4 regions of the Streptomyces dryopteridis genome follow, and region 1 is predicted to be linked to each of the others. Evidence: riboswitches for the same ligand, from Rfam matches in the RefSeq annotation. Region 1 holds a riboswitch; each other region holds the start of a gene.
The links. A riboswitch is a leader RNA that binds a small molecule or an ion and turns the genes downstream of it on or off. The one in region 1 is predicted to bind cobalamin.
Positions count from the first base shown of each region.

Region 1 (4,859 bases):
CTGCCCACCCTGAAGATGCCGGCGGTCACCGAGTTCGCCTCGCGCGGCGACGGCCCCGTCTTCGCCGGCTCCATGTTCCCGTTCGTGTTCATCACGATCGCCTGTGGCGCCCTCTCCGGCTTCCACTCCCTGGTCTCCTCGGGCACCACCCCGAAGATGATCCAGAAGGAGACCCAGGTCCGGATGATCGGCTACGGCGCGATGCTGACCGAGTCCTTCGTGGCCATCATGGCCGTGATCGCGGCCTGCATCATCGAGCCCGGCCTCTTCTTCGCCGTCAACAGCCCCGCCGGGGTCATCGGCACCACGGTGGAGACCGCCTCGGCGGCCGTCACCAACTTCGGCTTCGCGATCTCCCCGGCCGACCTCGCGCAGGCGGCCAAGGACGTCGAGGAGGTCAGCCTGCTCTCGCGCACCGGCGGGGCCCCGACCTTCGCGCTGGGCATGTCGGAGATCTTCTCCGCCGTGGTCGGCGGCGCCGGGATGAAGGCGTTCTGGTACCACTTCGCGATCATGTTCGAGGCCCTGTTCATCCTCACCACCGTGGACGCGGGCACCCGCGTGGGCCGCTTCATGCTCCAGGACACCCTCGGCAACGTGCACAAGTCCTTCAAGGACGTGAGCTGGAAGCCGGGCGTCTGGCTCGCCAGCGCCATCGTGGTCGGCGGCTGGGGCTACTTCCTGTGGGTCGGCGTCAGCGACCCGCTCGGCGGCATCAACCAGCTCTTCCCGCTGTTCGGCATCGCCAACCAGCTGCTCGCCGCCGTCGCCCTCGCCGTCTGCACCACCCTGCTCGTCAAGTCCGGCCGGCTGAAGTGGGCCTGGGTCACGGGCGTGCCCCTGCTGTGGGACGTGGCCGTCACCCTGACCGCGAGCTGGCAGAAGGTCTTCTCCGAGGACGTGAAGGTCGGCTTCTTCGCCCAGCGCGACAAGTACCAGGACGGCATCGACGCGGGCAAGGTGCTGCCGCCCGCGAAGAACGCCGACGAGATGCACACCATCGTCACCAACGCCACCGTCGACGGCGTCCTGTCCGTCCTGTTCGCCGTCCTCATCCTGGTGGTCCTCGCCGACGCCGCCCGCACCTGCCTGAAGGCGATCCGCCGGCCCGAGACCACGACCAGCTCCGAGGTCCCGTGGACCGAGTCGAGGATCGTCGCCCCGGCCGGCATGTTCGCCACCGCCGAGGAGAAGGCGGAGATCGCCGCCGCCGAGGCCGCCGCGGGCAAGGCCAAGGAGCCGGCCGCGTCATGACGGGCCGGCAGGTGTGGGAGCGGGTCCGGTTCTACGTCCGGGAGTTCTCCGGCGAGGCCGCCTACGACCGGTACGTGGCGCACACCCTGGGCCACGACCCGACGGCCGAGCCACTGACCCGCCGCGCCTTCGAACGGGCCCGCACCGACGCCCGCGAGGCCGACCCGCGCGAGGGCTTCCGCTGCTGCTGAGCACCCCGCGCGAGCCGCCCACCACCCCGACCGGGGCCGGTGGGCGGCTCGTGCCGGTTTCGGCGCCGGTGCGACACTTGGCGGATGGATTTCACGATCAGAACCGCGCGCCCCGAGGAGTACGCGGCCCTCGGTGACCTCACCGCGCGCGTCTACCTGGACGACGACCTCGTGGCCTTCGGCGCCGAGGACCCCTACCTGGACCGGCTGCGCGACGTGGCCGGCCGGGCCGCCGACCCCGGCGTCGTCATTCTCACCGCCGAGGCCGAGGGCCTGCTGCTGGGCCAGGTCACCTTCGCCGAACCCGGCAGCTCCATGTGCGACATCGCGGGCCCCGACGAGGCCGAGTTCCGGATGCTCGCCGTGGCCCCCGAGGCCCGCGGCCGGGGCGTCGGCGAGGCCCTCGTGCGGGCCTGCGAGGAGCGGGCCCGGACCCTGCCCGGCGTGCGCGCCCTGGTGCTGTCCACCACGCGGGACATGGTCGGCGCCCACCGGATCTACCGCCGGCTCGGATTCATCCGCACCCCGGAGCGCGACTGGACCCCGTTCGCCGAGATGGACCCGCTGCACACCTACCGCCTCGCCTTCTGACCCGCCCGCCGCGTGACGGTCGTGTGAACACGACCGCCGGCCCGGAGCGCGCCGCACCGCGCGCCGGCCGGCCCCCGCGGCCCCGCGCGTTCGCGCCCGCGACGCGCCCGCCGGCCGCCCCCGGGCCCCGCGCGGGCGCCGATGCGCCCCTCTCCGAGGACCCGGAGTTCGCTTCCGCGACACGCCGCGCGAGCCCGCACGGGAGCCCCCGAAACCCCCGTCACCAGGGCGCACCGCCCGCATCGGGCGCCGGCCGTCCACAACATGTGGTGGTGTCCGCATCCCGCGCCCCCTACATGTATGCTCGTGCTCGCTGTCGCCGCAGGGGAATCCGGTGTGAATCCGGAACTGTCCCGCAACGGTGTGACACACCCCTTTTCGCCCGTCCCTCCTCCGCGAGGGCGCCGCACGGGGGTGCGCGAGTCCGAGGACCTGCCGACAGTGCGCCCAGACCGACCGGTCCGGGCGCCGATTCGTCCGGGCCTCGCGGTTGGGCCGGTGGACGTCACGCGGAGCACCCCGCCCGAACCTGCCCAGGGCGGTCTCGGTGCGCCCGTTCGCGTGCGCCCCCCGTCGCCCCCGCCCCGAGTGGCCGGAGCCGAGCGAGGGAGAGCCCCCACGTGACCATCGCGCCTGCCGCACCGCGCGCCGCGTCCACCCCGCCCGAGGCAACCGCCGAGAGCCTCGGGGCCGCGCTGCTGCGCACCCTCACCGAGCTGACCGCCGACCTGCCCGACACCGACCCCGGCCGGGTGGCCGCCGCCGCCCTGCGCGGCCGCAGCGGCGCCAGTGACGCGGCCGAGCTGCGCGGGCTGGCCTGCGAGGCCGCGGCCGGCCTGATCTCCGAGGACCCGGCCTACTCGCGGCTCGCGGCCCGCCTGCTGACCCTCGCCGTGGCCGACGAGGCCGCCGGTCAGGGCGCCGTCTCCTTCTCCGCCTCGGTGGCCGTGGGCCACGCCGAGGGCCTGATCGCCGACCGCACCGCCGCCTTCGTCACCGCCCACGCGGCGCGACTGGACGCCCTGGTGGACGCGGCCCTCGCCGAGGGCGCCGACGACCGCTTCGGCTTCTTCGGCCTGCGCACCCTGCACAGCCGCTACCTGCTGCGCCACCCCATCACCCGGCAGGTGATCGAGACCCCGCAGCACTTCATGCTGCGCGTGGCCTGCGGCCTGGCCGAGGACGAGTCCCTGCCGGCCGTGGACGAGGTGGCCTCGCTGTACCGGCTGATGAGCCGGCTGGAGTACCTGCCCTCCTCCCCGACCCTGTTCAACTCGGGCACCCGCCACCCGCAGATGTCCTCCTGCTACCTGCTGGACTCCCCCGCCGACGAGCTGGACTCGATCTACGACCGCTACCACCAGGTGGCGCGGCTGTCGAAGCACGCCGGCGGCATCGGCCTGTCCTACTCCCGGATCCGGGCCCGCGGCTCCCTGATCCGCGGCACCAACGGGCACTCCAACGGCATCGTCCCGTTCCTGAAGACCCTCGACGCCTCCGTCGCGGCCGTCAACCAGGGCGGCCGGCGCAAGGGCGCCGCCGCCGTGTACCTGGAGACCTGGCACGCGGACCTCGAGGAGTTCCTGGAGCTGCGCGACAACACCGGCGAGGACGCGCGCCGCACCCACAACCTGAACCTGGCCCACTGGGTGCCGGACGAGTTCATGCGCCGCGTGAACGCCGACGCCGCCTGGTCGCTGTTCTCCCCCGCCGACGTGCCCGAGCTGGTCGACCTGTACGGCGAGGAGTTCGACGCCGCCTACCGCCGCGCCGAGTCCGCCGGCCTGGCCCGCAAGACGATGCCGGCGCGCGAGCTGTACGGCCGCATGATGCGGACCCTGGCGCAGACCGGCAACGGCTGGATGACGTTCAAGGACGCCTCCAACCGCACCGCCAACCAGACCGCGCTGCCGGGCCGCGTCGTGCACTCCTCGAACCTGTGCACCGAGATCATCGAGGTCACGAACGACGGCGAGACGGCCGTGTGCAACCTCGGCTCCGTCAACCTCGGCACCTTCGTGGACGAGCGCACCGGCGAGCTGGACTGGGAGCGGCTGGACGCCACCGTGCGCACCGCCGTGACCTTCCTCGACCGGGTCGTGGACATCAACTTCTACCCGACCGAGCAGGCCGGCCGTTCCAACGCCAAGTGGCGTCCGGTGGGCCTGGGCGCGATGGGTCTGCAGGACGTGTTCTTCAAGCTGCGGCTGCCCTTCGACTCGCCGGCCGCGCAGGAGCTGTCCACGCGGATCGCCGAGCGGATCATGCTGGCCGCGTACGAGGCGTCCACCGACCTCGCCGAGCGGCACGGGCCGCTGCCGGCGTGGGAGGAGACCCGCACGGCGCGCGGCGTGCTGCACCCGGACCACTACGGAGTGACGCACCACTGGCCGGAGCGCTGGGAGGCGCTGCGGACCCGGATGGCGAGCACGGGCCTGCGCAACTCGCTGCTGCTGGCCATCGCCCCGACCGCCACCATCGCGTCCATCGCGGGCGTCTACGAGTGCATCGAGCCGCAGGTGTCGAACCTGTTCAAGCGCGAGACCCTCAGCGGGGAGTTCCTCCAGGTCAACACCTACCTGGTGGAGGAGCTGAAGCGGCTGGGCGTGTGGGACGCGCAGACCCGCGAGGCGCTGCGCGAGGCATCGGGCTCCGTGCAGGGCTTCGGCTGGATCCCGGCCGAGGTGCGCGAGCTGTACCGCACGGCGTGGGAGATCCCGCAGCGCGGCCTGATCGACATGGCCGCCGCCCGCACCCCGTACCTGGACCAGAGCCAGTCGCTGAACCTGTTCCTGGAGACGCCCACCATCGGCAAGCTCAGCT
Region 1 is NZ_CP187113.1:1,721,616-1,726,474, forward strand. It holds gene ACN20G_RS06960 (carbon starvation CstA family protein) at 1-1,254, shown strand, start outside; gene ACN20G_RS06965 (YbdD/YjiX family protein) at 1,251-1,445, shown strand; gene ACN20G_RS06970 (GNAT family N-acetyltransferase) at 1,530-2,036, shown strand; cobalamin riboswitch at 2,337-2,490, shown strand; gene ACN20G_RS06975 (ribonucleoside-diphosphate reductase subunit alpha) at 2,657-4,859, shown strand, end outside.

Region 2 (4,859 bases), 1.2 Mb from region 1:
GGAGGTGACCCGTCGGGTGATCGAGCCGCTGCGGCTGCGGAACACCTCCTTCCCGCGCGCCGAGCAGTTCGGGATCCCGGGGGCGCACCCGAAGGGCTACATGAAGCTCGACGCCGGGGCGCCCGTGGACGTGACGGAGCTGAACACCACGTGGGCCGGGGCGGCGGGCGCGATGATCTCGACCACCGCCGACCTGAACCGCTTCTTCTCGGCCCTGGTCGAGGGCCGCGTGCTCGCCCCGGCGCTGCTGCGCGAGATGCGCCGGACCGTGCCGGCCGCGGAGATCGGGCCGGGGGCGGGGTACGGCCTGGGCCTGGTGAGCACGCCCACGAGCTGCGGGAAGACCCTGTGGGGGCACGGCGGCAGCATCCCCGGCTACGGCACCGAGGGCGGGGTGACCGCGGACGGGCGCGCCGCGCACGTGGCCGTCACCCTGCGGCCGGGGGACGACCCGGTGGTCACCGAACGGGCCCACGCCCTGATCGACGCGGCCGTCTGCCGCTGAACCCGCACCGCTCCCCCGCCGCTCCCCCGCACCGCCCGGGCGCTACGGCCGGGCGGCCGGGGGGCGCATGGTCTGGCGGTGGGTGGGGGCGGCGCCGAGGGAGGCCAGCCAGTCGTCGAGCCGGTCCATGCTCGGCGGGTCGAGGACCTCGGGGTCGACGGTGGTGCGGATCTGGTGCGGGACGCCGGAGGCGAGCAGCAGCCGCAGGGAGCGTTCGGCGGAGGCCGCCGCGTGTCCGACGCCGGTGATCCGCTCGTAGCGGCTCGGCACGGCCTTCACGTCGAAGCCGACCCAGTCCACGAGGCCCTCGTCGAGGAGCCGGGCCAGCCGGCGGGGGAAGGCCCCGCCGGTGTGCAGTCCGGTGGCCAGGCCCAGGGCGCGGGCCTCGCGCAGGGCCTCGGGCAGGGCCCGCTGGAGCAGGGGTTCGCCGCCGGAGAGGACCACGCCGTCCAGGAGGCCGGAGCGGCGCGCGAGGTGGCCGAGGACCTCGTCCCAGGCGACCGCGCCGGGGGCGCGGGCGTCGAGGAGGTCGGGGTTGTGGCAGTAGCCGCAGCGCCAGGGGCAGCCCTGGCAGAAGACGGTGGTCACCAGTCGGCCGGGCCAGTCGCAGGTGGACAGTCGGGTCCAGCCGCCGATCCGCAGGGCGCGGGCGGCGGTGGCGCTGACGGGGGTGGTCATCGCGCCGGGGTCGCGGGGGCGGCGGCGACGCGGGCGGCGGCGGTGTCCACGTCGAAGTGGACGCGTTCGGCGTGTTCGCCGCGCTTGCCGATGTTGAAGGAGGAGACGGGGCGGTGGTAGCCCATGACCCGGGTCCACACCTCGCAGGCGGCCCCGCAGCGCTCGCAGCTCTCGTGTTCGCCGGCGAGGTAGCCGTGGTCGGGGCAGATGGAGAAGGTGGGGGTGATGGTGAGGTAGGGCAGGCGGAAGTTCTCCAGCGAGCGGCGCACCAGGCGGCGGCACGCCTCGGTGGTGGGGATCCGTTCGGACATGTACAGGTGCAGGACGGTGCCGCCGGTGTACTTGCCCTGGAGCTCGTCCTGGCGTTCCAGCGCCTCGAAGGGGTCGTCGGTCCAGCCGACGGGGAGCTGGCTGGAGTTGGTGTAGTACGGGTTGGTCTCGGTGCCGGCCTGGAGGATGTCGGGGTGGCGGCGCCGGTCCTCCTTGGCGAAGCGGTAGGTGGTGCCCTCGGCGGGGGTGGCCTCCAGGTTGTAGAGGTGGCCGGTGCGCTCCTGGAACTCGACCATGCGGGCGCGGACCCGGTCGAGGAGGCGGACGGCGAGGGCGTGGCCGTCGTGGGTGGTGATGTCCTCGCGGTCGGCGGTGAAGTTGCGGATCATCTCGTTGATCCCGTTCACGCCGATGGTGGAGAAGTGGTTGCGCAGGGTGCCGAGGTAGCGGCGGGTGTAGGGGAAGAGTCCGCCGTCGATCAGGTCCTGGACGGTGACCCGCTTGAGTTCGAGGCTGTCCTTGGCGAGTTCGCACAGGTGGTCCACGGCGGCCATCAGGGCGTCCTCGTCGCCGGCGTGCCGGTATCCGAGGCGGGCGCAGTTGAGGGTGACCACGCCGAGGGAGCCGGTCTGTTCGGCGCTGCCGAAGAGGCCGTTGCCGCGCTTGAGGAGTTCGGTGAGGTCGAGCTGGAGCCGGCAGCACATGGAGCGGATCATGTTCGGCGAGAGCTCGGAGTTGATGAAGTTCTGGAAGTAGGGCAGGCCGTACTTCGCGGTCATCGCGAAGAGCCGTTCGGCGTTCTCGCTCTCCCAGGGGAAGTCCCGGGTGATGTTGTAGGTGGGGATGGGGAAGGTGAAGACGCGGCCGGTGGCGTCGCCCTCGGTCATGACCTCGATGTAGGCGCGGTTGATCAGGTCCATCTCGGCCTGGAGCTCGCCGTAGGTGAACCCGCACTCCTCGCCGCCGATCACGGGGACCTGGTCGCGCAGGTCCTCGGGGCAGGTCCAGTCGAAGGTGAGGTTGGTGAACGGGGTCTGGGTGCCCCAGCGCGAGGGCACGTTCAGGTTGTGCACCAGCTCCTGAATACACTGCCTGACCTGCGCGTATTCCAGGGAGTCGAGGCGGACGTAGGGCGCGAGGTAGGTGTCGAAGGAGGAGAACGCCTGGGCGCCGGCCCATTCGTTCTGGAGGGTGCCGAGGAAGTTCACGATCTGTCCGACGGCGGAGGACAGGTGCTTGGGCGGGGCGGAGTCGATCTGGCCGGGGACCCCGTTGAAGCCCTCGGTGAGCAGGGTGCGCAAGGACCAGCCGGCGCAGTAGCCGGAGAGCATGTCCAGGTCGTGGATGTGCAGGTCGCCCTCGCGGTGGGCGGCGGCGACGGCGGGCGGGTAGACCTGCTCCAGCCAGTAGTTCGCGGTGACCTTGCCGGCGGTGTTGAGGATCAGCCCGCCGAGCGAGTAGCCCTGGTTGGCGTTGGCGTTCACCCGCCAGTCACGGCGGTCCAGGTACTCGGTGACGGTTTCGACGGCGTCGACGGTGCTCACGGCAGCCCTCCCACGAGGCTTCGCACGGATGTGGTGTGGCGCCGGCAGGTGTCGGACTCGTGGGCGGGCCCCGGGTGGGGCGGGCTCACTCACCGTTGCGGGGCAGTCCCGGTCTCTCACCTGGGTTCCCTCTTGCGTCGGTCGGGGCGCGCATGGTGTTGGCCCCGCCGAACCGGCAGGGCCAACACTACATATGGATGCGAGTGGTCCGTGCAACCACTACATATTGGGTGACCTTGGTCCTTGGGTCAGGGACCTCAGTCCCGGGCGCTGCCGGCGGCGTAGTACTGGAGGTCCTGCGTGGTGCTCGCCCGTTCCACCGGCCAGGGCAGGTCCACGCGGGGACCGGGACGTCCGTCGCGGGTCAGGGCGGCCTCGCTGGTGCCGGCGCGCAGGGGCACGGTGCGGGCCCGCAGGCCGGCCTCGGTGCGGGCGGTGTCGCGGGCGCCGCCGGTCGTGACGGAGACCTGGGCGGGGGCGGTGAGGAAGGAGAGGACCTCGACGGTGTCGCGGGCCGGGGCGCTGCCCTTGCGCAGGCTCATCAGCAAGGGCTGGCCGAGGGGGCCGGCGGCGCCGGCGAACTGGATCCGGGAGGTGAGGTAGAGCACGTCCCGGGTGATCCTCGGCGCCTCGCCGGTCTTGAACCAGGTGAGGTAGTAGGAGCTGATGTCGAGGTACACGTGACCGTTGTGCAGGGACGGGGAGACGTGGCTGCCCTCGGAGTAGTCGTTCCAGGTGGTGATCTGCACCCAGTCGGCGCCGTCCTCGATGGCGCGGGTCCAGGTCTCGCGGAGGGTGGCGGTGTTGCCGGCCTCGTCGTAGACCCCCTGGTTGGGGCGGGCGTCCTGCACGGAGACGGGCTGCATCCAGATCTTGCCCAGGGCGCGGGCACGGGAGACGTCGCGGGCGGCGCCCTCCTGCCCGGTGTAGCTGCGGCTGCCCCATTCGGAGAAGCCGAAGCTGATCGGGGCGAAGGCGGCGTGGTGGGCGTCGAAGTTCAGGAACAGCGGCACGAGGGCGACCTGGGTGCCGTACCGGGTGCGCAGTTCGGCGATCACGGCGCGCCACCAGTCCACACCCTTGGCCTCGGCCTTGAACGGCGAGACCACGAGCCGGCCGTCGGCGAGCCGGTGGGCGGCCGGGGAGCGGCCGAGTTCGGCGAGGGCCTTGGCGAGGACCTTGGGGTCGTCGGTGCGCAGCGAGGTCATGTCGGGCATCAGCATGATCCGGAAGGCGGGGTCCACGGCCTGGGCGGCGGCCATCAGCTCCTCGGAGCGTTCCCGGTTCTTGCCGGTCAGGGAGAGCAGGTCGAGGGTGAAGCCGTCGAGTCCGGCGGCGCGGGCGGTGCGGATCTCCTGACGCAGGTTGGCGCCTTCCCAGTCCCCGCCGGCGTGCGGGACCACGGGCAGCGGACGGTCCCTCAGCAGGCCGCCGTAGCGGGCGTGTTTGCCGTCCTCGCCTCGGGCGGTGAGGTAGTTGCGGGTGTAGTAGTCGCCGTCGGCGCTCGCGTTGTCCAGGGAGAGCGGGTACGGGGTGAAGTAGTGGGCGAAGACGAGCTTGCCGCCGCGTTCCCGGCCGGCGGCGCGCAGGGCGGCCGGGTCGGGGAGGTCGAAGGGGAGCACGCCGGGGCGGGTCCTGGCCTCGGTCTCGGCGCGTCGTTCGCGTTCGGCCTCGGCGGCCGCGTCCTCGGCGGAGGCCCGGGGCGGCTCGGCGCTCGGGGCGGGGTCCGGGTTCGCGTCCTCCTCGCCGGGGTCGGGGCGGGCGTTCCCGTCAGGGTCGGGCTCGGTGTCGGGGGCGCGTTCGACCGCGGCGCCGGGGGCGGCGACGGGCCGGCGGCTCTCGCCCGCGCCCGCCGTGAGGGG
Region 2 is NZ_CP187113.1:514,639-519,497, forward strand. It holds gene ACN20G_RS02020 (serine hydrolase domain-containing protein) at 1-505, shown strand, start outside; gene ACN20G_RS02025 (anaerobic ribonucleoside-triphosphate reductase activating protein) at 548-1,183, opposite strand; gene ACN20G_RS02030 (ribonucleoside triphosphate reductase) at 1,180-2,997, opposite strand; cobalamin riboswitch at 3,024-3,189, opposite strand; gene ACN20G_RS02035 (endo-1,3-alpha-glucanase family glycosylhydrolase) at 3,255-4,859, opposite strand, start outside.
Region 2: it holds a riboswitch for cobalamin, as region 1 does, so the genes downstream of both, ACN20G_RS02030 (ribonucleoside triphosphate reductase) here and ACN20G_RS06975 (ribonucleoside-diphosphate reductase subunit alpha) in region 1, are expected to answer to the same signal.

Region 3 (4,859 bases), 230 kb from region 1:
AGAACGAGAAGGCATGGCGCACCGAGGAGGAGATCCGGGCCGGGCTGCTGGAGATCTGGCGGGTCATGCAGGCGTGCGTCGGCCGCGGCATGTCCCGCGAGGGCATCCTCCCCGGCGGCCTGCGGGTCAAGCGCCGCGCGGCCTCCACCGCCCGGCAGCTGCGCACCGAGGGCGACCCGATGATGCACCGCTCCGAGTGGACCACCATCTACGCGATGGCCGTCAACGAGGAGAACGCGGCCGGCGGCCGGGTCGTGACCGCCCCCACCAACGGCGCGGCCGGGGTCCTGCCCGCCGTCCTGCACTACTACGTGAACTTCGTGCCCGGCGCGGACGAGGACGGCGTGGTCCGCTTCCTCCTCGCCGCCGGCGCCATCGGCATGCTGTTCAAGGAGAACGCCTCCATCTCGGGCGCCGAGGTCGGCTGCCAGGGCGAGGTCGGCTCGGCCTGCTCGATGGCGGCCGGCGCCCTGGCCGAGGTCCTCGGCGGCACCCCGGAACAGGTCGAGAACGCCGCCGAGATCGGCATGGAGCACAACCTGGGCCTGACCTGCGACCCGGTCGGCGGCCTCGTCCAGATCCCGTGCATCGAACGCAACGGCATGGCCGCCGTCAAGGCCGTCACGGCCGCGAAGATGGCCATGCGCGGCGACGGCAGCCACAAGGTCTCCCTCGACAAGGTCATCAAGACCATGAAGGAAACCGGCGCCGACATGAAGATCAAGTACAAGGAGACCGCCCGCGGCGGCCTCGCGGTCAACGTCATCGAGTGCTGAGCACGCCCCCTCCCGCGCACGCCCCGTCGGACCCTCCGGCGGGGCGTGCGCGCGTTCGCGGGGAGGTCACGGGTGGGGGGACGGGTCCGCCCGGGCGGGGGACGTCGGGGGCGCGGGCGTGCGCATCGCGGGCCGGCGTCGTTGAACCGGGTGCCTCGTGTGTGCGGTGGGGCGGTTGGGGCTGGTGGGACAACGCGGGACGCGTCCATCCGGGGAGCGGATTCTCGCCGTGGCCCGGCCGATTCCGGCCATGGGTGCCCTGGTTGGCGGAAGGCCCCAAGAAGCCCTGGAAGTAACGGTACTTCCCTTTGTGGGCACGGGTCGCGTGAGTCGCGAAGAATGTCCAACGTCCGTACCCACCCTCCGGTAACGGCAAGTTCAGGCCGTTTCACCCGGGTTGGGGTTTGAAACCGGTTGGTCACGCTTCAGTGGGAAGAAGCCGCTCTGAGGTGGTTGGCGATGATCCACATGCGTCACAGTTGTCACACGCGACGTCGCAGTCACCCCCACCTTTGGTTTTCTCGTCCTTGGAGGACAAGAACATGGCAAGCATCCGCACCACCCGCGTGCTGTCGGCCCTCGCTTCGATCCCGTTCGCCGTCGCCGCCTTCGCGGGCGTGGCGCAGGCCGACAACGGCGCCGGCGCGGCCAACGCGTCCAACGCGACGGTCGCCAGCCTCGTGGGCAGCGGAGTCGGGGGCAACAACCTCGGCAACTCCGGCACCGTGCAGCAGGGTGCGACCGGTTGGGGCGCCTCCAACCAGAACAACACCGCCCAGGCCAACGGCTCCGGCTTCACCGCGATCGGCCAGTCGAACAACAACGACTCCGTGGCCGTCAACGTCCCGTAATCGTTGCCCGGAAGCCCTCTCGGGCTGCCGTTCTCGGTCGGCCGTCGGCCGGGGGTCCGCCCCCCGGCCGGCGCCGCCGCCCGATCGGGCCCGCCGCGTCCACGGGAGACGGACACAGCACGCTCCACCCCTTCGGAGACCTCCCCTCCCGGCCGCGGCCCCGGCCCACCCCCGCATCGCGTCCTCCGCACTCGTGCTCGGAGGGCGCGTTCGCGCGTCGCGGCCCGGGGAACCGGCCGGCGCGGATCGGTGTCATGGTGGACAGAGTCCTCTGTCCGTGCCGGGAAGGGCCCGGCCCTCGGTGAGGACCCGGTCCCCAGGGGAGTGCCTCATGTACAGCACCATCGGACGACGCCGCGCCATCGCCGCGGTCACCGGCGCCCTGCTCACCGCCTCGGTGGCCCTCGCCGCCCCCGCCGGCGCCTCCGATCGCGAGACCGGCACGGTCAAGCCCGCCGCCAAGGCCGCCGCGAGCTTCTCGCCCCTGGTGGTCAACGCGCGCACCGGCTCCCACTGCACCTACGACCGGCTCGTGATCGACGTGCAGGGCACGAGCGTGCCCGGGGTCTCCATACGCCCGGTCGACAAGCTCTACCACGACGGCTCCGGCGAGCCGGTGAACCTGCCGGGCAAGTTCTTCCTGGAGATCCGGCTGAACCCGGCCCAGGGCCACACCGACGAGGGCCAGAACGCCTACCAGGGCCCGCGCCTGACCACGCTGCCGTACAACAAGCTCAAGGGCCTGGCCTACACCGGGGACTTCGAGGGCTACGTCACCTTCGGCACCGCCTTCGCGACCAAGCCCACCTGGAGCACCTTCACCCTGGACAACCCCAAGCGGATCGTCGTGGACTTCCCGCACGCCAAGACCTGCTGACCCCGGCCCCCCGTTCGCACCCGCGACAGCCGCCCCGCCCCCGACCCGGCCCCGCCCCGACCTCCGGTCCCGGCCGGGGTCGGGTTGTGACCTGCCCGAACGCCCACTAGTGTCATCGGGCCTTGGTGTACGGGAAACCGGTGGAGAACCGGTGCGGCCCTCGCCACTGTGAACGGGAAGTCCGGCTCCATTCCTGCGGGAGGCCACTGGGCGGCCGCGGGAGACCGTGCGCTGCCCGGGAAGGCGGAGCCAGGGCATCAGCACCCGTGAGCCAGGAGACCGGCCGAGGCGCGTCGTCCATCCACGAGGTGCTGGAGAGGTCTCACCGAATCATGCACATAGCCGAGGGGTTCCTGCCCCCCTTGCACGCGGTCGCCTGGGGCGCCGCGTCCGCCCCGTTCGTCGTCCACGGCGTCCGGGCCCTGACCCGGGAGGTCCGGGCCAATCCGGAGAGCACCCTGCTGCTCGGGGCCTCCGGGGCCTTCACCTTCGTCCTGTCCGCGCTGAAGATCCCCTCCGTCACGGGCAGTTGTTCCCACCCGACGGGCACCGGGCTCGGCGCGATCCTGTTCCGGCCGCCGATCATGGCGGTGCTCGGCACGATCACCCTGCTGTTCCAGGCCCTGGCCCTCGCGCACGGCGGGCTGACCACCCTGGGCGCCAACGTGTTCTCCATGGCCATCGCCGGGCCCTGGGCCGGGTACGGGGCCTACCGCCTGCTGCGCGGCTGGAACGTGCCGCTGATGGGCTCGGTCTTCGTCGGCGCCTTCCTCGCCGACCTGGTCACGTACTGCGTGACCAGCGTGCAGCTCGCGCTGGCCTTCCCCGACCCCAGCGGCGGCTTCCTCGGCTCGCTGGCCAAGTTCGGCGGGATCTTCGCCGTCACCCAGATCCCGCTGGCGATCAGCGAGGGGCTGCTGACGGTGCTGGTGATGCGCCTGCTGATGCGCTCCAGCAAGTCCGAGCTGGTGCGGCTGGGCGTGGCCCGGCTCACCGGAAGGTCCGACGCGGCCGCGACCGCCGTCACGACGGAGGCGAGCGCCCGGTGAAGCGCGACACGAGGATCAACGGGCTGCTGCTGCTGGTGGTGGCCGCGCTGGCGGTGCTGCCGGTGGCCCTGGGGCTGGGCGAGGGCAAGGAGGAGCCGTTCGCCGGGGCCGACGCCCAGGCGGAGGCGGCGATCACGGAGCTGAGCCCGGAGTACGAGCCGTGGTTCAGCCCGTTGTACGAGCCGCCCTCGGGTGAGATCGAATCGGCGCTGTTCGCGCTCCAGGCGGCGGCCGGCGCGGGGGTGCTGGCCTATTACTTCGGGGTGCGGCGCGGCCGGCGCCAGGGTCTGGCGGCAGCGGCGGCCGAGGCCCGGGAGGTCGGGGCGGGCGGCGCCGAACGGCCGGTGACGGGTTCGGAGACGTAGCCGGTGCTGCCGATCGACGCGGCGGCGCACACCAATCGGTGGCGCCGCCGGCACCCGTTGGAGAAGGCCCTGTTGGGCGTGGGGCTCACGGTGTCGGCGGTGTCGCTGCCGCCGTGGCCCGGGGCCCCGCTGGTGGGGCTGGCGACGCTGGTGGTGCTGTTGGGGCCCGCGCGGGTGCCGGGCCGGCTGCTGTGGCGGGCCTTCCGGGTGCCGTGGGGTTTCTGCGTGACGGGCGCGCTGCCGCTGTTGGTGAGCGTGGGCGGGCCGGCCGGGCCGCTGTCCTGGGCCCCGGACGGGCCGCGGCAGGCGGCGGAGTTGCTGGCCCGGACCTCGGTGGCCTCGCTGGGGCTGCTGCTGTTCGCGTTCACCACGCCGGTCTCGGACGTGCTGCCGCGGCTGGTGCGGGCCGGGGTGCCGGCGCCGGTGGTGGACGTGGCCCTGGTGATGTACCGGATCGGGTTCCTGCTGTGGGACGCGGTGGCCCGGGTGCGGCGCGCCCAGGCGGCGCGGCTGGGGCACACGAGCCGGGCCGCGGCCTGGCGTTCGCTGGCGGGACTGGCCGCGACGGCCTTCGTGCGGGCCTTCGACCGGGCCGCGCGGCTCCAGGTGGGGCTGGCCGGGCGCGGGTACGACGGGACCCTGCGGGTGCTGGTGCCCGAGTCCCGGGTGTCGTGGCGGTTCCTGGCCGCGACGGTGGTGTTGACGGGCGGCCTGATCGGGGCCACGTACGGAGTGAGGGTGTGGTGGGCGGCATGAGCGCCGTGGTGGGGCTGTCGGGGGTGTCGTTCGCGTACGAGGACGGGCCGCCGGTGTGGTCGGGGGTGGACTTCGGGATCTCGGCGGGCCGTTCGCTGGCGCTGTTGGGGCGCAACGGCAGCGGCAAGACCACGTTGATGCGGCTGCTCAGCGGGGGGCTGCGACCCTCGGGCGGCGGTGTGGTG
Region 3 is NZ_CP187113.1:1,489,738-1,494,596, forward strand. It holds gene ACN20G_RS05960 (L-serine ammonia-lyase) at 1-776, shown strand, start outside; gene ACN20G_RS05965 (hypothetical protein) at 1,319-1,627, shown strand; gene ACN20G_RS05970 (AMIN-like domain-containing (lipo)protein) at 1,959-2,504, shown strand; cobalamin riboswitch at 2,611-2,806, shown strand; gene ACN20G_RS05975 (energy-coupling factor ABC transporter permease) at 2,837-3,553, shown strand; gene ACN20G_RS05980 (energy-coupling factor ABC transporter substrate-binding protein) at 3,550-3,918, shown strand; gene cbiQ (cobalt ECF transporter T component CbiQ) at 3,922-4,674, shown strand; gene ACN20G_RS05990 (energy-coupling factor ABC transporter ATP-binding protein) at 4,671-4,859, shown strand, end outside.
Region 3: it holds a riboswitch for cobalamin, as region 1 does, so the genes downstream of both, ACN20G_RS05975 (energy-coupling factor ABC transporter permease) here and ACN20G_RS06975 (ribonucleoside-diphosphate reductase subunit alpha) in region 1, are expected to answer to the same signal.

Region 4 (4,859 bases), on a different replicon from region 1:
CACGTTGATGAGGGTGGCCACCGGCCTGCCGGAGTCGATGTGCGCCGTGACGGTCATGGGTGCGGTCTCCTCGTCGTGACGGTCCGGCGCCGGCGCCTCCCGGCCGGTCGCCTTGTTGCGAACGTATGGCAACAAGACGACGCGGGCAGTCGGGCGGATCCGAACGGCTGAGCCCGGACGGGCGACGCGGCGGGCGCACGGGCGACGCGGCGGGCCGGACGGGCGCCCGGGCGCGGGCCGGCCTCCCCGAGGGGCGCCGGCCCGCGACCGGGTCGGTCCCGTCAGACCCGGTCGGGCGCGAGTTCGGCGCGGATCTCGCGGGCCGCCGTCACCAGGTGCTCCAGGGATGCCCGGGTCTCGGGCAGGCCGCGGGTCTTGAGCCCGCAGTCGGGGTTCACCCACAGGCGTTCGGCGGGGATGGCGCGCAGGCCCTCGCGCAGCAGCGCCGCGATCTCCCCGGTGCCCGGGACGCGCGGGGAGTGGATGTCCCAGACGCCCGGGCCGGCCTCGCGGGGGTAGCCGTGTTCGGCGAGTTCACGGGCCACCTGCATGTGGGAGCGGGCGGCCTCCAGGCTGATGACGTCGGCGTCGAGGTCGTCGATGGCCCGCACGATGTCGCCGAACTCGGCGTAGCACATGTGGGTGTGGATCTGCGTCTCGGGCCGCACCCCGGCGGTGGTCAGCCGGAACGACTCCCCCGCCCAGGCCAGGTAGTCGGCGTGGTCGACGGCCCGCAGCGGCAGGGTTTCGCGCAGCGCGGGCTCGTCCACCTGGATCACGGAGGTACCGGCCGCCTCCAGGTCGAGCACCTCGTCGCGCAGGGCCAGCGCCACCTGCCGGGCGGTGTCGGCGAGCGGCTGGTCGTCGCGGACGAAGGACCAGGCCAGCATCGTGACCGGGCCGGTGAGCATGCCCTTGACGGGCCGCGTGGTCAGGGACCGGGCGTGGGAGGTCCAGCGCACGGTCATGGGGTCGGGGCGGGAGACGTCGCCGGCGAGGACGGGCGGGCGGACGTAGCGGGTGCCGTAGGACTGGACCCAGCCGTGGCGGGTGGCGAGGTAGCCGGTGAGTTGTTCGGCGAAGTACTGGACCATGTCGTTGCGTTCGGGTTCGCCGTGCACGAGCACGTCCAGGCCCAGCTTCTCCTGGAGGGCGATCACCTCGGCGATCTCGGCCCGGATCCGTTCCTCGTAGCCGGCCGTGTCCACGCGGCCGGCGCGCAGGTCGGCGCGGGCCGCGCGCAGTTCGTCGGTCTGCGGGAACGAGCCGATGGTGGTGGTCGGCAGCAGCGGCAGGCGCAGGTGCGCGCGCTGCGCGGCGGTGCGCTCCGCGTACGCCTGCGGGCGGTGGGCGTCGGCCTCGGTGACGGCGCCGGCGCGGGCCCGGACGGCCGGGTCCCGGGTGAGGGCGGAACCGGCGCGGGAGGCGAGGTCGGCCCGGTTCGCGGCGAGTTCGGGGGCGATGGCGTCGGTGCCCCGGGACAGGCCGCGCGCCAGGGTGGCGATCTCGGCGGTCTTCTGCCGGGCGAAGGCCAGCCAGCGGCGGACCTGCGGGTCGATGTCGCGTTCGACGGCGGCGTCCAGCGGCACGTGCAGCAGGGAACAGGACGCCGACACGTCCACCCGGTCGGCGAGGCCGAGGAGGGTGCCGAGCACGCTCAGGGACTTCTGGTGGTCGTTGATCCAGACGTTGCGGCCGTCCACGACGCCCGCGACCAGCCGCTTGCCGGGAAGTCCGCCGACGGCGGCGAGGTCGGCGAGGTTGGCGGCGGCGGAGCCGGTGAAGTCCAGGGCCAGACCCTCCACCGGAGCGGCGGCGAGGACCTGGAGGGCCTCGCCGAGCCGGTCGAAATAGGAGGCCACGAGCAGCTTGGGGCGGTCTTCGAGGGCGCCGAGGTCGCGGTGGGCGCGGGCGGCGGCGTTCAGCTCGGCCGGGGTCCGGTCCTGCACGAGGGCGGGCTCGTCCAACTGCACCCACTCGGCGCCGGCCGCCCGCAGCGCGGCGAGGACCTCGGCGTAGACGGGCAGCAGCCGGTCCAGCAGGGTCAGCGGTTCGAAGCCGGGGTCGACGCCGGGGGCGGGCTTGGCGAGCAGCAGGTAGGTGACGGGGCCGACCAGCACCGGGCGGGCCGCGTGCCCCAGGGCGAGGGCCTCGCCCAGTTCCGCGACCTGCTTGGCGGGGTGCGCGGTGAACACGGTGTCGGGGCCGAGTTCGGGGACCAGGTAGTGGTAGTTGGTGTCGAACCACTTGGTCATCTCCAGCGGCGCCACCTCCTGGGTGCCGCGCGCCATCGCGAAGTACCCGTCGAGGGCGTCGGCGGCGACGGCCTCACGGTGCCGGGCGGGAACGGCGCCGAGCATCACGCTGGTGTCCAGCACGTGGTCGTAGTACGAGAAGTCCCCGGTGGGCACCTCGTCGATGCCGGCGTCGGCCAACTGCCGCCAGTTCGCGCGGCGCAGATCGGCGGCGGTGGCGCGCAGGGCCTCGGCGGTGACGCGACCCTTCCAGTAGCCCTCGACGGCCTTCTTCAGTTCGCGGTGCGCGCCCTGGCGGGGGTAGCCGTACACGGTGGCTCGTGCTGCCGCGTTCGCGGGCTTCGCTGTCACGGAACTCTCCTTCGCGAGATGTGTCCAGGAACATCCCGGCGGCGGGACGCGGACGCGAAGGGAACGACACGAACGCACGGGCCACGGCGCGGTGCACCACCGCACGTGCCGTCCGTTGTGTACGCCGACCCGCCCACGAGGTCACCGGGATGACCGCGCGCGGCATCGGCCGGGCGCGGGCAACGGGCAGGTCTTCGGACTCGCGGGCACGCCGACCTCGGACTGTCGAGGCAGGCACCTACTGGCCGTCGCTTCCCAGGACCGTTTCCCGGTCCCAGTGCGTATGACGGCGGTCGTTCCCGCTCACCGCTGCGGGGCAGTCCCGGATTCCCACAGCGTTCCACACCCAACTTGCAACATGATACATGCAGGTCAGAGGGATGCGGGTACAGCAAAGCCCCCGGCCAGCGCCGGGGGCGATGCCATGTTTACGCGGACCTTACGCCACCTGGTAGCGCTCGTAGGCCCTCTCCCCACTTCGGCGAAATCCATCCTTGCCCGCTCCCTGCTTGGACATGATGGTTCGTGGAACGACGTAGAACCGATCACCACGGGAGACGGATCATGGCTCTAAGGTTCATCGCGAAGGACCCGAACACCGACGGTGCGAACTGCCCGACCGTTTGGGTAGATGAAGATCGGCAAGAGTTCCTGTTTCAGGGCTGGAACCCGGACGCGGCAACCATTGCCGAGTGCCTCACCACAGGGCCCATCCCGCCCGGTGAGGGCGTCTTGCGGGTCCCGTTCCGCATGATCAACGCGATCCGAGAGGCTTGTGATGTGGCAGAGCGCTCCACCGTTCAGTGAGCTTCTGGCAGGGTCCCGTACGTCGGCGCTGCACCTTGAGATGCGCGACTACTACGACGACCCCGACGAAGCCCCCCGCGTAGCCGCGTGGGAAGCCGGATACCGGCCAAACCCCGACGACCGGTCCACCTGGTGGCGGCCGTGGCTCGACATGGTGCAAGAGACCGTGGCGCGGGGTGTCGATGTGCGCCGGGCCCGGATCGTCTCGGAGCCCGTCAGCCGCTACACCCGCTACCTGTACGACGGCACGTTCGCCAACATCGCGGCCGGCGAGGGCATCCGTTGGTTGCCGCGCAAGCAGGCTTCCGACATCGCGTTGCCCGGTAACGACTTCTGGGTGTTCGACGGGAAGCTAGTCCGCTTCGGCTACTTCTCCGGGGAGGGCACTTACCTGGGCGACGACGTGACCGACGAACCCTCCGTGGCCAAGCTGTGTACGGACGCGTTCGAAGCCGTCTGGGAACGCGCTGTGCCGCACGAGGAATACCGGATCTAGAGCCACAGCAACACCATGCCCACGTCCCCGTCATCGAGCGCTCAGGCAGCCCGCAAAGCCGTTGCCGACCGCTTGCGAGAGATCCGTCTAGATGCCGGCCTCACAGCCAAGGAGGTAGCCGACCGAACCGGCTGGTACAAGTCGAAGGTCTCTCGCCTAGAGACTGGCGTAACCCCGCCGTCCGATGACGACGTGCGCACATGGTGCCGGGCGTGCGGGGCGGACGGGATGGCCGCTGACATCATTGCGGCTTCCCGTACCGCAGAGAACATGTACGTGGACTGGCGCCGTCTTCAGAAGACCGGTCTACGGCGGCTTCAAGAGTCCTACGTGCCTCTCTTCGACCGCACGAACACGTTTCGCGTGTACTGCTCCAACGTCGTCCCCGGGCTCTGCCAGGCGCCCGGCTATGCCCGTGCGCTCCTCGGGTCAATCACGGCGTTCCGGAACGCACCGAACGACATTGAAGCGGCCGTTGCCGCCCGCGTCGCCCGATCCCGCGTGCTCCGCGAAGGACAGCACCGGTTCTCCTTCCTCCTCGAAGAAGCCGTCCTGCGCCACCGTGTCGGCGGGCCCAACGAGATGCGGGAACAGCTTGAGTACCTGCTCACGGTCATGAGCCTGCCCGCCGTCTCCCTCGGGGTGATCCCCTTCACGGCGGACCGGCGCATGTGGATGTTGGAGACGTTCTCCATCTACGACGACGAGCAAGCCCAGGTGGAGACGCTGACCGCACAGGTCAACGTGACGACGCCTTCCGAGGTTCACCAGTACGCCCAGGCGTTCCACGAGTTCGGGAAGTTGGCCGTGTACGGCCCCAAGGCCCGGAAGCTGATCAAGGACGCTTCAGAGGCGTTGGGTTGATCCCATAGAACTCCGTAGAACTTCGTAGTCCTGCTCCAACCCCACTCCCTACCTTCGTACTCACGCCACAAGGTGAAACTTTCACG
Region 4 is NZ_CP187114.1:736,329-741,187, forward strand. It holds gene ACN20G_RS29730 (antibiotic biosynthesis monooxygenase family protein) at 1-57, opposite strand, end outside; gene metE (5-methyltetrahydropteroyltriglutamate--homocysteine S-methyltransferase) at 282-2,606, opposite strand; cobalamin riboswitch at 2,775-2,971, opposite strand; gene ACN20G_RS29740 (hypothetical protein) at 3,171-3,413, shown strand; gene ACN20G_RS29745 (DUF6879 family protein) at 3,385-3,909, shown strand; gene ACN20G_RS29750 (helix-turn-helix domain-containing protein) at 3,925-4,773, shown strand.
Region 4: it holds a riboswitch for cobalamin, as region 1 does, so the genes downstream of both, metE (5-methyltetrahydropteroyltriglutamate--homocysteine S-methyltransferase) here and ACN20G_RS06975 (ribonucleoside-diphosphate reductase subunit alpha) in region 1, are expected to answer to the same signal.